Regions from separate parts of the Streptomyces sp. NPDC057877 genome, predicted to be linked through region 2. Evidence: riboswitches for the same ligand, from Rfam matches in the RefSeq annotation. Region 2 holds a riboswitch; each other region holds the start of a gene.

The links. Region 2 has a riboswitch for cyclic di-AMP ahead of ACFVQG_RS34495 (NlpC/P60 family protein). Riboswitches for the same ligand answer to the same signal wherever they lie in the genome.
Region 1: linked by a shared signal. The riboswitch ahead of ACFVQG_RS11465 (M23 family metallopeptidase) and the one ahead of ACFVQG_RS34495 (NlpC/P60 family protein) in region 2 are both predicted to bind cyclic di-AMP.
Region 3: linked by a shared signal. The riboswitch ahead of ACFVQG_RS36335 (transglycosylase SLT domain-containing protein) and the one ahead of ACFVQG_RS34495 (NlpC/P60 family protein) in region 2 are both predicted to bind cyclic di-AMP.

The regions. Positions count from the first base shown of each region.
Region 1 is NZ_JBHVMS010000003.1:799,132-804,560, forward strand. Features, by position in the region: gene ACFVQG_RS11455 (alginate lyase family protein) at 108-1,319, shown strand; tRNA gene ACFVQG_RS11460 (tRNA-Met) at 1,367-1,440, shown strand; cyclic di-AMP (ydaO/yuaA leader) riboswitch at 1,751-1,908, shown strand; gene ACFVQG_RS11465 (M23 family metallopeptidase) at 1,920-2,990, shown strand; gene ACFVQG_RS11470 (aldo/keto reductase) at 3,165-4,118, shown strand; gene ACFVQG_RS11475 (PrsW family intramembrane metalloprotease) at 4,162-5,429, opposite strand, start outside.
Region 2 is NZ_JBHVMS010000014.1:12,096-17,524, reverse strand. Features, by position in the region: gene ACFVQG_RS34505 (NlpC/P60 family protein) at 1-810, opposite strand, end outside; gene ACFVQG_RS34500 (hypothetical protein) at 1,225-1,578, shown strand; gene ACFVQG_RS34495 (NlpC/P60 family protein) at 1,635-2,855, opposite strand; cyclic di-AMP (ydaO/yuaA leader) riboswitch at 2,863-3,007, opposite strand; gene pcrA (DNA helicase PcrA) at 3,332-5,429, shown strand, end outside.
Region 3 is NZ_JBHVMS010000016.1:8,925-14,353, forward strand. Features, by position in the region: gene ACFVQG_RS36330 (polyprenyl synthetase family protein) at 1-812, opposite strand, end outside; cyclic di-AMP (ydaO/yuaA leader) riboswitch at 1,496-1,686, shown strand; gene ACFVQG_RS36335 (transglycosylase SLT domain-containing protein) at 1,692-2,180, shown strand; gene ACFVQG_RS36340 (HAD family hydrolase) at 2,217-3,047, opposite strand; gene fahA (fumarylacetoacetase) at 3,299-4,510, shown strand; gene ACFVQG_RS36350 (M56 family metallopeptidase) at 4,692-5,429, shown strand, end outside.

The DNA.
Region 1 (5,429 bases), on a different contig from region 2:
ACCAGGCACGCATCTGGACCAACACAACCTGCGCACCCCCAACCGACGGGTCACGCTGCAAACGAGCCTGGTTGGCGCACATGCGGAGGTGGTGGCCAGTGAGATCGATGGGGCGATACGGCACCCTGGGGGTCGTCGCGGCCCTCACGGCCGGACTGCTCGGCGGCTGCGGCAGCCTGGAACCCCGGTCCCGGACCATGACACGGGCCCTCCCCGCCGACGCCGAGTTCACCCACCCCGGCGTGCTGCTCAGCAAGGCCCAGCTCAAGGCCGTCCGGGAGAACGTCACCGCGGGCAAACAGCCCTGGCTGAAGGCCTACCTGGACATGCGCGACAGCGCGTACGGCTCGTACCGCCACACCGCCAAGCCCTACGAGACCGTCGCCTGCCCCACCAACGGCCGACCGAGCCCCGCCTGCCGGGCCGAGCGCCGCGACGCCATCGCCGCCTACACCCAGGCCCTCCTCTTCACCGTCACCGGCAGACAGCGGCACGCCGCCAAGGCCACCGCCATCATGGACGCCTGGTCCGCCAAGCTGAAACGGCACACCGGCGGCAACGCCGCCCTCCAGTCGGCCTGGTCCGGCGCCACCTGGGCCCGCGCCGCGGAGATCATCCGGCACACCCCCGGCTCCACCTGGCCCCCCGACCGCGTACGCCGCTTCGAGGCCATGCTCCGCACCGCCCACCTCCCCGAGGTCACCGCCCGGGTCCCCGACTTCAACGGCAACTGGGACCTCGCCATGACCGACGCGGCCATCTCGATCGCCGTCTTCCTGGACGACCACCAGACCTTCGACGACGCCCTGGCCCGCTTCCGCGAACGCGTCCCCGCCTACTTCTACCTGGAGAAGGACGGCCCCCGCCCCCGCGCACCGAAGGGCGGCACGATCAACACCCCGGCCGAGATCACCTCGTACTGGTTCAAGCAGAGGACGTACAAGGACGGCCTCGCCCAGGAGACCTGCCGTGACTTCCGCCACGTCGGCTACTCCCTCGCGGCGACCGCCCACATTGCCGAGACCGCGTGGCACCAGGGCGTCGACCTCTACACCGAGGTCAAGGACCGCCTCAAAGCCACCCTCGCCCTGCACGCCCGCCACCAGCGCGGCGGCACCACCCCCGCCTGGCTGTGCGGCGGCGAGGCCGACCGGAACATGGGCCCCCACCTGGAGGTCGTCCTCAACCACCTGGACCACCGCCTGGACGACACCGCGCCCCCCGCCGCCCGTGACCTGGCCCGCCGGACCCGCCCCGCGGGCACCGACGACCGCCTGGCCTCCTGGGAGACGCTCACTCACGCGAACAACCCCGGATAGACGTGTGTGCTGAGCACCCCGCGGATGGCGTACACTGGAGTCAACGACGCGGGGTGGAGCAGCTCGGTAGCTCGCTGGGCTCATAACCCAGAGGTCGCAGGTTCAAATCCTGTCCCCGCTACTGAAGGCTCAGGGCCGGAATCCAGTTCATGGATTCCGGCCCTGAGTGTTTTCCGTACCCCTCACCCCACCCTCACGAAAAGTGACCGGACGAACGCCCTCCGCATAACAACTGACACACGGTCAGAACTGACGACCCCTCAGTTTCACGCTCATCCTGTGTCAACTCGCCCGAATTTCGCCGTTCATGGCCGTGTACGTCCCCTCATCAATCGGTAATGATCAAGAGGAACGGCTTGGAATTCAGCCCCCGGTTCTATTAACGTCCGATAACGCAGCGCGGTCGTCCCAGCCGTCACAAGAGACGGCTCCGTGCTCACGCGCCGAATCCCGCGAGGGAACCGGGGAACCACCACCCTGGGGTGAATCGCGCGTCAGCCGCCGTAGAAGTACGGATGGTTTACGCGCGTAGGAGACCTTCCTGCTCCGAACCCGTCAGCTAACCCGGTAGGCGAAGAAGGAAGGAAGGAGTACGCCTACGTGGCGTCCAACCGGCCTGGCACACCCACCGCCCCCTTCGTGCCCGCCCAGCGCTCCAGCTCCGACGACACCGTCGTCTACGGCGGCGACCGCACCGACGAGGGCCCCTGGGAGGAGTGGAACCCCACCGCGGAGTCCATCCGCCCCGTTCGCGGCCGGCATCGCGTCACCAAGCAGCGCGGCGGTGGGCTCGCCCGCAGCTCCACCGTTCTCGGCGTCGGTGTCATAGCCGCCGTCGGCGCGGGCGGCATGGCCACCGCGCAGACCGGCAAGCCGCCGGTCTCCATCTCGATGCCCGACCTGCCCTCCGTGGGCTCGCCCTTCTCGGACGACGACGAGGGCGCCGACGACACCGGCAGCGCCGCCGAGGTCCAGGGCGCCGCCGCCCCGCTCAGCGGCGTCGGCGTCATCACCACGGACACCGCCGACGGCACCACCGACGCCGGTGAGGCCCTGCGCGCCCGCATCATGGCCCAGGCCGAGCAGCAGCAGGACCAGGTCGACACCAAGGCGCAGCAGGCCGCCGAGGCCGCCGCCGCGAAGGCCGCCGCCGAAGCCGCCGAGAAGGCGGAGAAGGAGGCCGCGGCCAAGGCCGCCGCCGAGAAGGCCGCCGCGGAGGAGGAGGCCCGCAAGAAGGCCGAGGCCGAGCGGCTCGCCGAGCTGGCCCGGCAGTTCACGCTGCCGACCTCCTCGTACACGATCACCTCCACCTACGGTCAGGCCGGTGCCATGTGGTCCTCCGGCTACCACACCGGCCTGGACTTCGCCGCGCCCACCGGCACGCTCATCAAGGCGGTCCACAGCGGCACGATCACGCAGGCCGGATGGGACGGCTCCTACGGCTACAAGACCGTGCTGACCCTCGATGACGGCACCGAGATCTGGTACGCCCACCAGTCGTCGATCAGCGTCAGCGTCGGCCAGAAGGTCACCACCGGGGATGTCATCGGGCGCGTGGGCGCCACGGGCAACGTGACCGGGCCGCACCTGCACTTCGAGGTCCACACCGCGGGCGGAGGCGGCGGGCTCGACCCGCTGGCCTGGCTCCAGAGCAAGGGACTCACGCCCTGAGCAAGGGACTCACGCCCTGAGCGTGGGGCTCACGCCCCTGCCTGTGGAGAGCTGAGGGCCTCTCCCGAACGCGAACCCGAACCCCGGCGGTCCTGACGGCAACCCCCCGACGTCAGGGCTGCCGGTTTCGGTTGTCCGGAATACCCTTCTCCGGCAGGCGCGTTGAAGCAGGGCATGACTCCTCTCCCTGTGCGCAAGCTCGGCCCCTCCGACCTGGAGGTCTTCCCGCTCGCCCTCGGCGGCAACGTCTTCGGCTGGACCGCCGACGAGGCCACCTCCTTCGCCGTCCTCGACGCCTACACGGCCGCGGGCGGCAACTTCGTCGACACCGCCGACTCCTACTCGGCATGGGCCGAGGGCAACCACGGCGGCGAGTCGGAGACGATCATCGGCCGCTGGCTGCGGGCCCGCGGCAACCGCGCGGACGTCATCGTCGCGACCAAGGTCAGCCAGCACCCCGAGTACCAGGGGCTCACCGCGGCCACCATCAAGGCCGCCGCCGACGCGTCGCTGCGCCGCCTGGGCACCGACCACATCGACCTCTACTACACCCACTTCGACAAGCCCGAGGTACCGGTCGAGGAGATCATCAGCGCGCTGGACGGTCTGGTGCGCGCGGGCAAGGTGCGGTACATCGGCGCCTCCAACATCTCCGCGGCGCGGCTGAGGGAGTCCCTGGCCTTCTCCGAGCGCGAGGGCTTCGCCCGGTACGTGGCCCTCCAGCCGCGGTACAACCTCGTCTCCCGCGACACCTACGAGGGTGAGCTGCGGGACCTGGCCGGTGCGGCGGGCCTCGCGGCCGTGCCGTACGCCGCGCTGGCCGCCGGGTTCCTCACCGGGAAGTACCGGCCCGGCACGACGGTCGACAGCGCACGGGCCGCGGGGGCGGGCAAGCACCTGGACACCGGGCGCGGCCGTGACGTGCTCGCCGCCCTCGACGACATCGCCGCCGCCCACGACGTCCCCGTCGCCACGGTCGCCCTCGCCTGGCTCGCCGAGCAGCCGACGGTCGCCGCGCCGATCGCGTCCGCGCGGACGGTGGAGCAACTGCCCGCGCTGCTGGGGGTGGGGGAGCTGCGGCTGACGGAGGCGGAGGTGGGGAGGCTTACGGAGGCGTCGCGTCCGTAGCGTTCCCTACTGATCCGTAGCGATCAGCGCTGATCCACAGCGCTCAGTACTGATACGGGTTGTACGCCGGATACGGCGGCGCTGGTGCCCAGCCGTACACCGGCACCGGGGGCGCCGTCATCCGGGCCGCGTGGTCCAGGGCCGGGCGGGCGACCTCCCGGCGGTTCCACAGCTCGTGCAGGAGTTCCTGTTCCCGTACGACGAAGTCCGCCCCGGCCCGGCCCCGGCGGCCCCGGTGCCGGAGGAACGCGAGTGCGGTCGCGTAGGCCTCGTACTGTGCCACCGCCCGTGCCGCCGGTCTGCCGAGGTGGTGTCCGGCGTACTCGCGGGCCAGGCGGCGGGCGCGCAGGGAGCCGAGGGCGTAGGGCTCGGCCGGGGTGAGCCAGCCCGCGGCGGCGTAGGCGGGCAGTTCCTCGCGTACGGTGCGCAGTTCGCGCTGTCGGGTCCAGATGGCCAGCCAGGTCAGCAGGCCGAACGCGGGGACCATGAACATGCCGTACACGGCGAAGAAGCCGTACGGTCCGAAGGACGCCGAGCCGTTCCACAGCGCGTGCAGGCCCATGGCGAGCAGCAGTCCCGACAGGGGGAGCAGGACGCGGCGCAGGCGCTGGCGGTCGGCGGAGAGCGCGGCGATACCGAAGCCGATGCCGGTCAGGACGGTGAACAGGGGGTGCGCGAAGGGCGACATGACGATGCGCACGAAGAAGGTCGCGGCGGTGACGGAGGCGATGCCGCTGCCGCCGGTGAGCTGGTCGGTGCCGAAGGCGGTGCCGAGGTAGAGGATGTTCTCGGTGAAGGCGAAGCCGGTGGCGGTGACACCGGCTATGACGACGCCGTCGACGATCCCGGCGAAGTCGCGGCGCCGGAAGAGGAAGACCAGCAGTACGGCGGCGGCCTTCGCGGACTCCTCCACGACCGGCGCTATCACGGTCGCCCCGAGGGTGTCCGCGCTCGCCGGGTCGGCGGTGGCCGTGGCTATCCAGCGGGTGGCGAAGCTGTTGGCGACGATCGCTATCAGGGCGGCGGCGCAGGCGCCCCAGGCAAAGGCGAACACCAGGTTGCGCCAGGGGCCGGGGGCGACGCGGTCGAGCCAGCGGAACGCGGCGACGAGCAGGGGGACGGGAAGGACCGCGAGGCCCAGTCCGACCAGGAAGCCCTCGGTGCCGGTCTCCTTGCGGACCAGGGCGAGGATGACCAGGCCGGAGAGGGCGAGGAGGGTGACCAGGGCGCCGTAGCGGACCCAGGCGCGTTGCCACCAGTGGGGGTGCCGGTGGGCTGCGTACGGTGGGTGTGTTTCGTACGGTGTGTACG
Region 2 (5,429 bases):
CTGGGTGAGGCCGGAGCAGTCGAAGGCGTCCGGGCCGGTGGCGCCCCAGACATAGGGGCTGCCGAGGGCCTGGTGGGCGTAGGAGAGGGCGGTGGCGGTGCGGGAGTCGGGGGCGGTGGTGGAGGGCTGGAGGCCGTCCCGGGCGGTGGCGGTGCGGGAGGCGCGGGCGGAGCCGTCGTCGGAGGTGACGCGGGCGCGCTGTTCGGACGTCAGCCGGTCGAGCAGTCGCTGGGCCCTGTCCAGCTTGCCGGTGATCGTCTTCCGGTGCTGTTTCAGCTCGGCCTGGCGGGACTTCAGGGAGGCGAGTTCGACGCGGGCGGCGCCGCGCAGTTGCTCGATCTCGCGCAGTTGCCCGCGGACGCGGGTGACGGCGGTGTCCTGCCGGTGCCCGGCGCGTTCGGCGAGCGCGGCGCCTTCCAGGTAGCGGTCGGGGTCGTCGGAGAGGGCCAACTGGAGCGCGGGGTCGACTCCGCCGGTGCGGTACTGCGCCGCCGCGGCCGAACCGAGCGCCTCGCGCGCCGAGTTGAGCCGCTCCTCCTTGCGGGCCGCCTCGTCGCGCAGCTCCGCCAGCCGGTCCTCGGCGGCGTCGGCCTTCTCCTTGGCGCCGTTGTACTGGTCGGTGGCGGCCTCGGCCTCCTGGTAGAGCCTGTCCACCTTCGCCGTGACCTGCGTCGGGGTGAGGTTCGGCTCGGCGTGTGAGGTGCCGTCGAAGGCCGTCGCGGTGGCCGCGCCCGCCAGGGCGATGGTGGCGGCCGTACGGGCCGTGGTGCCGCCTGCCGGACGTGGTCGGGGCTTGCGGTGCGCTGCCACCAGGGCTGCCCATCCTTTCCTACGGCCGCGAGACGCGGGGGGACGCGTCCGGCGGCGGCCCGCACAGGGGGAGCGGACCGCCGCCGGACCTCCTCGGCGGGGGTGACCGACGGCCGCCCCTGGCCCGGGCGGCGATGGCGAGCCGGTCACCTGGTGGAGGACGCTAAACCCGGGTCCGTCGGGGCGGTGACGGGTTGTGCGGAAGTGACGTGAGCGGACCGCGGGGTGACCGGAGATGACCGCCGTCCCCGGGGCGGGCCGTCGACTTCACGCAGTGCGGTGACCGATGTGGGGATTCCGGGGCCGGGGCGACGGAGCGGCTGCTATGCGCGCATATATGCAAGGGATGCCAGGAGGGCGGACGGGGTGGGGCGGTGTCGGAGGGCGCCCGGGCCGTGGCTAGGCTCCGGCCCCATGGACGTACTCATCCACATCTTCGTCGGCCTGCACATCATCGGTATCGCCGCGCTGCTCGGCGGCTTCCTCACCCAGATGAAGGCGATGGGCCAGGGCACCGCCCGCTTTGTCCCCGCGATGCTGCACGGTGCCCTGACGATGCTGGTCACGGGTGTGGTCCTGGTCGGCCTGAACCAGGCCGACGACCGGACCGTCGACAACATCAAGATCGGTGTGAAGCTGGCCCTGCTGATCGTGATCCTCGGACTCGTCTATGTGAAGCGGGACGACGAGAAGGTGGACAAGGGCCTGTTCGGTCTGGTCGGCCTGCTGACCATGACCAACATCTTCATCGCGGTGCTCTGGACCTGAGAGCCGGGCCCAGGGGTCGCCTCCGTGCGGCAGGGTCCCCTGGGCCGCCCTCCGCGTCAGGCGGGCCGCACCACGCTGTGGATCGACGACTCGCCGTCGTAGTAGATCGACTCCTCGCGCACGTACGTGCCGGGCTTCGGGGCGTGGATCATCATGCCGTTGCCGATGTAGATGCCGACGTGGGTGACGTCGTCGTAGAAGAAGACCAGGTCGCCGGGGAGGGCGCTGGACAGGGGGACCGTCGTGCCCGCGTTGACCTGGTCGTAGGTGGTGCGCGGGAGGGTGACCCCGGCGGCCTTCCAGGCGCCCATGGTCAGGCCGGAGCAGTCGTAGGAGTCGGGGCCGGTGGCGCCCCAGACGTACGGCTTGCCGATCTGGGCGCGGGCGAAGGCGAGCGCCTTCTCGGCCTTGGTGGCGTACGAGGAGTCGGCCGAGGTGTCCGTCGAGCCGCCGGTGTCGGTGGAGCCGGTGGAGCCCGTGGAGCCGGAGGCGTCCGAGCCGTCGGAGGTGCCGGTCTCCTCCTGCTCCCGCGCCGCCGCGGCGGCCTCGTCCGCCAGGCGCTGCTGCTCCTCCGCCTGCTGGCGGGCCAGCTCCGCCGCCTTGCGCTCGGCCTCCTCCTGCTTCTTCTTCTCGATCGCCGCGAGGCGGGCCTTCTCCTCGGCGGTCAGCTCCGACAGCAGGTCGCGCGCGTCGGCGAGCTTCTTCTGGACGGTGGACTTGGCCGTCCGCAGGTCGCTCTGCGACTCGTTGAGCGTCGCGAGGCTCTCGGTGGCCTCCTCCCGCTTCTCCATCGTCGCCGTCTGCTCGGCGAAGTAGTCGTCGACCGCCGACTTCTGGGTGCTGGTGAGCCGCCCCATGAGCTGGGTCTGGTCGAAGTAGTCCTGCGGTGAGTCCGCGAGCAGGAAGGTGGCGGTGTCGGGGGCGGCGGCGCCGGTGCGGTACTGGGCGGCGGCGTAGGAACCCAGTTCCTCGCGCGCGTCGTTGAGCTTCTGGGTGCGCTGGGCCACGTCGTCGAGGAGGGTGTCGACGCGCTTGCGCTGCTTCGCGGTCTTCTCCTTGGCCGCGTTGTACTTCTCGGTCGCCGACTCCGCCTGGCGGTAGAGGTCGTCGACCTTCTTCTCGACCTCCTCGAGGCTCGGCCGGTCGTCGTCCGAGGGGGCGGCGTTGGCCGTCTGCGAGAGCAGGGCGACGGAGGTGAGGGCGGCGGTGGCCAGGGCGGGGGTCCGTATACCGGCCATGCGGCCGCCCGCGGGACGCGACTTGCGGTGCGACGCCAAGGAGGCGACTCCTTCCATGCGCCGCCTACCGGGTTAGCTGTCGGGTTCGGGCGGGTGGTTCGGAAGGGTTGCCCTACGGCCGCTCCCACGAGAGGAGTGGGCCGATTCACCCCGGGGGGTCTGTGGGTCCCCGGCTCCGGCGGGTGCCACTCGGGCACGCCGGACTCGGCGGAGGCCGCGCGGCCCGGCGACGTTCGCCGGTGGGGGTCGTACGGCCCGCTGGGCACCGTAGCCAACTCGTGTGGCGGCTGTGAAGGTTGGTGGGTGATATGCCCGATACATTTTCGTGACCTTATCCGGAGCGTCGCTCACCGTGTCCGGCCTGGAATGGACCGTGACGGAATTCCGGTGAGCGCTCGTCCGTTGCCGATACGGGCGCCAGGGCCCGGCATCACGGAGCGTGGTGGCGGACCGGCGGTCCCGTGATGGGCATCCGGCCTCCGGTTGTCAGTGCGGCACCCTAGACTCGGAGAGCGATGAGCAGCCTCTTTGACGACAGCTTCCTGGCGGACCTCCAGGCCCAGCGCGGCCCCGCGGACGAGCCCCCGCCGCCGCCCGAGGACGATCACGTTCCGGAGCCGATTCCGGACGATCTGTTCGGCGGGAAGTTCGACGCGCCCCCGGACCGGGAGGCCTACTACCGCGACGGCGCCCCGCGCCCCGTCCTGGACTCCGCCGCGCTCCTGGACGGGCTGAACGACAACCAGCGCGCCGCCGTCGTGCACGCCGGTTCCCCCCTGCTCATCGTCGCCGGAGCCGGTTCCGGCAAGACCCGGGTGCTCACCCACCGCATCGCCTATCTGCTCGCCGACCGGGATGTGCACCCCGGGCAGATCCTCGCGATCACCTTCACCAACAAGGCCGCGGGCGAGATGAAGGAGCGCGTCGAGCAGCTCGTCGGCCCGCGCGCGAGCGCGATGTGGGTGATGACGTTCCACAGCGCCTGTGTGCGCATCCTGCGCCGGGAGAGCAAGCGGCTCGGCTTCACCTCGTCCTTCTCGATCTACGACGCCGCCGACTCCAAGCGTCTGATGGCCCTGGTCTGCCGTGACCTGGACCTCGACCCCAAGCGCTTCCCGCCCAAGTCCTTCAGCGCCAAGATCAGCAACCTGAAGAACGAGCTGATCGACGAGGAGGACTTCGCCGCCCAGGCCACCGACGGCTTCGAGAAGACCCTCGCCCAGGCCTACGCCCTGTACCAGTCGCGGCTGCGCGAGGCCAACGCCCTCGACTTCGACGACCTGATCATGACGACGGTCAACCTGCTGCGCGCCTTCCCGGACGTCGCCGAGCACTACCGCCGCCGCTTCCGGCACGTCCTGGTCGACGAGTACCAGGACACCAACCACGCCCAGTACGCCCTGGTGCGCGAGCTGGTCGGCACCTCGGAGCACCCCGTCGACGTGCCGCCCGAGGCCGAGATCCCGCCCGCCGAGCTGTGCGTGGTCGGTGACGCCGACCAGTCGATCTACGCCTTCCGCGGCGCGACCATCCGCAACATCCTCCAGTTCGAGGAGGACTACCCGGACGCGACGACGATTTTGCTGGAGCAGAACTACCGCTCCACCCAGACCATCCTCACCGTCGCCAACGCCGTGATCGAGCGCAACGAGTCCCGCCGCCCCAAGAACCTGTGGACCAACGCGGGCGCGGGAGCGCGCATCACCGGCTATGTCGCCGACACCGAGCACGACGAGGCGCAGTTCGTCGCCGAGGAGATAGACCGCCTCACCGACGCGGGCGAGGCGAAGGCCGGGGACGTCGCCGTCTTCTACCGTACGAACGCCCAGTCCCGTGTCTTCGAAGAGGTCTTCATCCGCGTCGGCCTGCCCTACAAGGTCGTCGGCGGCGTCCGCTTCTACGAGCGCAAGGAGGTCCGGGACGTCCTCGCCTACCTGCGGGTGCTCGCCAACCCCGAGGACTCCGTCCCGCTGCGCCGCATCCTCAACGTCCCCAAGCGCGGCATCGGCGACCGTGCCGAGGCCATGATCGACGCGCTCGCCCAGCGCGAGAAGATCAGCTTCCCGCAGGCGCTGCGCCGCGTCGACGAGGCGTACGGCATGGCCGCCCGGTCGACCAACGCCGTCAAGCGGTTCAACACGCTGATGGAGGACCTCCGTACGATCGTCGAGTCCGGCGCGGGACCCGCGACCATCCTGGAGGCGGTGCTCGAACGCACCGGCTATCTGGCCGAGTTGCAGAACTCCACCGACCCGCAGGACGAGACCCGTATCGAGAACCTCCAGGAACTCGCCGCCGTCGCCATGGAGTTCGAGCAGGAGCGCGCGGAGGGCGAGTCGGGCACGCTGGCCGACTTCCTGGAGCAGGTCGCCCTGGTCGCCGACTCCGACCAGATCCCCGACGAGGAGGACGGCGACGGCGTCATCACCCTGATGACCCTGCACACCGCCAAGGGCCTCGAATTCCCGGTCGTCTTCCTGACCGGCATGGAGGACGGCGTCTTCCCGCACATGCGCGCCCTCGGCCAGACCAAGGAGCTGGAGGAGGAGCGCCGCCTCGCCTACGTCGGCATCACCCGCGCGCGCGAGCGGCTCTACCTCACGCGGTCGGCGA
Region 3 (5,429 bases), on a different contig from region 2:
AGCAGCTTGCACAGGGCGATGTCCTCGGCCAGCCCCAGCCGGGCGGCCCGCTCCCGCAGCCGCAGCACGGGCAGCGTCGCGATGCCCTCGCGCAGATCGGTGCCCGGCGTCTTGCCCGACTCATGGGAGTCGGAGGCGATGTCCAGGACGTCGTCCGCGAGCTGGAAGGCGACACCGAGCCGCTCGCCGTACTGGGTGAGGACGTCCACGACCGTCTCGTCCGCGCCGGACATCATCGCGCCGAACCGGCAGGCGACCGCGACCAGCGAACCGGTCTTGCCGGAGAGCACGTCGAGGTAGTGGTCGACCGGATCGCGCCCGTCGGCCGGGCCCGCGGTCTCCAGGATCTGCCCGGTCACCAGCCGCTCGAACGCCTCGGCCTGCACCCGGACCGCCTCCGGCCCGAGGTCGGCCAGGATGTGCGAGGCGCGGGCGAAGAGGAAGTCGCCGGTGAGGACGGCGACGGAGTTGCCCCAGCGGGTGTTCGCGCTGGGCACCCCGCGCCGTACCGCCGCCTCGTCCATCACGTCGTCGTGGTACAGGGTCGCGAGGTGGGTCAGTTCCACGACCACGGCGGAAGGCACGATTCCGGGCGCGTAGGGGTCACCGAACTGGGCCGCGAGCATCACGAGCAGTGGCCGAAAACGCTTCCCGCCCGCCCGCACCAGATGCTGGGCGGCGCCGGTGATGAACGGGACCTCGCTTTTGGTTGCCTCAAGCAACCCTTCCTCGACAGCAGCCATCCCAGCCTGGACATCGGCCTCCAGGGCCTGGTCCCGCACGCTCAGCCCGAATGGCCCGACGACGGTCACGAGGGGTCTCCTGTCTGCTGGTGTCCACCGGCGCTTACGCGGTTTGTCGATACGTCGCTGCCTTCACTCAAGTCAGCGTATCCGGTCACGTTTCGATCACCGAGGGCGCCCACCGTTGCAGCACGGGCGGTATCGGATCACGGCCGGAATGCTTTCGATCATTAGATAAGCGTGGATGTGGGAGCTAAGTGAGTGATTGCGGAGGGATGCCACAGAAAGCCCTGAGTCGCACCCTCTGATCATCCATGCCGACATGGGCACGCCCCTCCGTTCGCGCCACTCCCCAGGCGATCACTACGACAACGACGCATCCGCCAGAAGGGGTTCCGGATCCGCCCCGGACACCATCCGACCCCCAAGGGCGAGTTGGCCGCAATGCCCGTTTTGCCGGTCTTGTGGACACCCGTGAGTTGGCTCACCCCGCGCACGGGGCCGCACCACCCTCCCGCGACCGCCGGACCCTTGTGAATCACCCATGAATCAGCCTTCCCGCGCGGGCAGTTGAATCTGTGCGTTCGCAAAGGATCAAGTACCCCGAAATCGCCCGATCAAGGTCGATCAAGGTCGATCAAGGACTGAACGGTGTGATGCATGCGTCCCGTACTTGTTTCCGACATGTGCTCTCGCATACGTTCCCGATCCAGTCGGGCGGACGCCGAATCCTGCCACCGCCCGGCCACCCAATGACGGACTCACTCATCCAAGGCAGGAGCGGGGGACCCAGGTAAGTCGCCGGGCCGCGACGCGTACGACGTCACACGACGCCGTACGACGCCACGGCACGGCTTGGGGTGAAGTCGTACCCGCGCAGGGCACGGCCGGGCATCTCCCGCCCGAACCCGACAGCTCACCTCGCAGGCGCCGGAGAGGACCTTCACCATGCCTGCAAACGGCCAGCCCCGCCGTGCCCGCACCACCCGCGTCGCCCGCAAGATCGCTCTCGCCGGCACCGGTGCCGCCGTGCTCGCGCTCCCGCTGATCGGCGCGACCACCGCCTCCGCGCACACCACGACCGCCGCCCCGGCCGCGGCCACCGCGGTCGCGTACCCGAACAACCTCGACGGCTGGATCCGCCAGTCGCTCTCCGTGATGGCGCAGCACGGCATCCCGGGCTCCTACGACGCCATCCACCGCAACATCATGCGGGAGTCGTCCGGCAACCCGAACGCCATCAACCTGTGGGACTCCAACGCCGTCGCGGGCACCCCGTCCAAGGGCCTGCTCCAGGTCATCGACCCGACCTTCGCCGCGTACCACGTGCCCGGCACCGTCTACGACCCGTACGACCCGGTCGCCAACATCACCGCCGCCTGCAACTACGCCGCCGACCGGTACGGCTCGATCGACAACGTCTTCGGCGCGTACTGAGCGCCCGCCCGCGGACTCGGGGCTGAGCACCTGACCTCAGCCCCGTGAGCAGAGACGTTCGAGGACGACGGCGACGCCGTCGTCCTCGTTCGAGAGGGTGACCTCGTCCGCGACGGCCTTGAGTTCCGGGTGGGCGTTGGCCATGGCCACGCCGTGCCCCGCCCAGTCGAACATCGGGATGTCGTTGGGCATGTCGCCGAAGGCGATGGTGTCCTGCGGGCGCAGCCCGAGCCGCCGGGCGGCCAGCGCCAGGCCGGTCGCCTTGGTGATGCCGCACGGCTGGAGTTCCACGGTCCCCGGCCCCGACATGGTGACCGTCGCCAGCGAACCCACCACCGCGCGGGCCACCGACGCCAACTCGTCGTCGGACAGGCTGGGATGGCGCAGCAGCACCTTGCTGATGGGCGCGCACCACAGGTCGTCGCGCCGCTCCACGCGTACCGCGGGCAGCGTGGGATGCGGCATCAGATAGCCCGGCTCGATGAGCGTGAGCCCCTCCACGCCGTCCTGGTCGACCGCCGCGTACACCTGCCCCACCTCGGCCTCGATCTTGCCGAGCGCGGTCTCGGCCAGCTCCCGGTCCAGGGTCACGGACCACAGCAGGCGGTCCGTACCGGCGTCGTACAACTGCGCGCCCTGCCCGCACACCGCCAGCCCTGTGCCGCCCAGGAACTCCAGCAGCGGACGCACCCTGGGTGCCGGTCGGCCTGTCACCACCAGGTGCCGGGCACCGGCCGCGGCCACCCGCGCGAGCGCGGTGAGCGACCGGTCGGAGAAGGTGTCGTCGCCGCGCAGGAGCGTTCCGTCCAGGTCGGTGGCGATGAGGGAGTACGCGGTGCGCTCGGCATATGCGGTGGGTGCGGCCATGATCAGAGAATACGGACATCGCGCTCCCTTCGTTCACCCCCGTGCCTCCTCTCAACTTCCTTGCCCCGCTCCGTCCTTCGGTCTCCCGGGCCCGGTCGCGGTCCGCCGCCACGTGGTCGGCCGGACCGCGGACACTGCCCAAGACGGCCGCCCCAGCCGTAACGTGTGGCGCGACCACCTGAACGTGTGGCGCGCTCGCACCGCGGCGCGACCCCTGGACCACGGCGCGTACGAAAGTGAGGCAGCACCCCATGCCCCCCTTCGATGTCCCCGAGGGTGACCCCTTCGGACCGCACAACCTTCCGTACGGCGTGTTCTCACTCCCCGGCAGCGCGGACCGCAGGATCGGTGTCCGCCTCGGCGACCACGTCCTCGACGCCGGGGCCGCGGCCCTGACCCTCGGCTCCCCTTACGCCGCCCTGCTCGGCCGATCCACCCTGAACCCCCTGCTGGCCGCGGGCCGCACCACCTGGTCGGACGTGCGGCGCGCGCTCACCGCCTGGGTGACCGTGCCCTCCCACCGCGAGGCCCTGGAACCACTGCTGCACCCGCTGACCTCGGTGACCCTGCACCTCCCCTTCGAGGTCGCGGACTACGTCGACTTCTACGCCTCCGAGAACCACGCCCGGAACGTCGGCCAGATGTTCCGCCCCGACGCCACGGACTCCCTGACCCCCAACTGGAAGCACCTGCCGATCGGCTACCACGGCCGCTCCGGCACGGTCGTGGTCTCCGGCACCGAGGTCGTCCGCCCGTCCGGCCAGCGCAAGGGCCCCGCCGATCCCGCGCCGGTCTTCGGGCCCTCCGTCCGCCTCGACATCGAGGCCGAGGTCGGGTTCGTGGTCGGCGCGCCGTCACCGATGGGCGGCGCCGTCGCGCTCGGCGACTTCCGCGAGCACGTCTTCGGGCTCTGCCTCCTCAACGACTGGTCCGCCCGCGACCTCCAGGCCTGGGAGTACGTGCCCCTCGGCCCCTTCCTCGGCAAGTCCTTCGCCACCTCCGTCTCGGCGTGGATCACCCCGCTGGACGCCCTGGAGGAGGCCCGGGTAGCCCCACCGGAGCGCACCCACCCCCTCCTGCCCTACCTGGACGACGCCCAGGAGGAGCCCGGCGGCTACGACCTGCGTATCTCGGTCTCCGTCAACGGCCACGTCATCTCCGAGCCTCCCTTCTCCACCATGTACTGGACGGCCGCCCAGCAGCTCGCCCACATGACCGTCAACGGCGCCTCCCTGCGCACCGGCGACCTGTACGGCTCCGGCACGGTCAGCGGACCGGCCGAGCACGAACGCGGCTCGCTGCTGGAACTGACCTGGAACGGCCGCGACGCCCTCGAACTCCCCGACGGCAAGCGCACGTTCCTCGAGGACGGCGACGTCGTCACCATGACGGCGTGGGCCCCGGGACCGGACGGCGTCCGGGTCGGCCTGGGTGAGGTGACCGGACGGATCGCCGCAAGCTGAGACAGTGCGACCGGACTCTTCCGGGGCGCTGACTCCGACCGCCCGCCGCCGTCATACTGGCGGCGGGCGCGTGCGTGCGGGCACGAGACGCTGCGCCGCGCGCGACCCGAGCCGCACCACCCCGCACCCCCCACAGGCGCAACCTTCCGATACTCCCGATCAGGATCCGGAGCCGTGTGGCATGACCGTCTGCCTGCTCCTGCTGAGCATCGTCGCCCTGACGGCCGCCCTACCGGTGCCGCGTCTGCTGACCCGGGCCGCCTGGCCCGAGCGGGAACCGGTGGTCGGTCTGTGGGTGTGGCAGTGTCTGGTCGCGACGGTGCTGCTGAGCTGTCTGACGGCTCTGGTCCTCGGCGCCGCGGCCGTCTTCCAGACCGTACGCGCCCAGGTCTTCGCCCCGGCCCCGGCGGCCGTCACCGCGGCGTACGACCTGTCCACCGCGCCGACCTGGGCCGTCGCCCTCACCCTGCTGCTGGCCTGCGGTGCCGCCTGGACCGGCGCCATGCTCGCCCGGGAGCTGTTCGAGGCCAGGCGCCGCAGGTTGCGGGCCCGCACGGTCCTCAACGAACGCGCCCCCGATCTGCCCGCCGGGCTGCCCGCCGCACGGGGCCCGCTGCTGGTGCTGGAGGACGAATACCCCGACGCCTGGTGGATGCCGGGCCACCCGCCGCAGCTCGTCGTCACCACCGGCGCGCTCCAGCGGCTCACCGACCACCAGCTCGACGCCGTCCTCACCCATGAACGCGGCCACGCCCGCGCCCGCCACGACTGGCTGGTCCACCTCTCTACCGCACTGGCCACCGGATTCCCCCACATCCCGTTGTTCGCCCACTTCTGCGACCAGACCCGCCGCCTGGTCGAACTCGCCGCCGACGACACGGCGTCCCGCCGCTGCGGCCACCTCACCACCGCCCTGGCC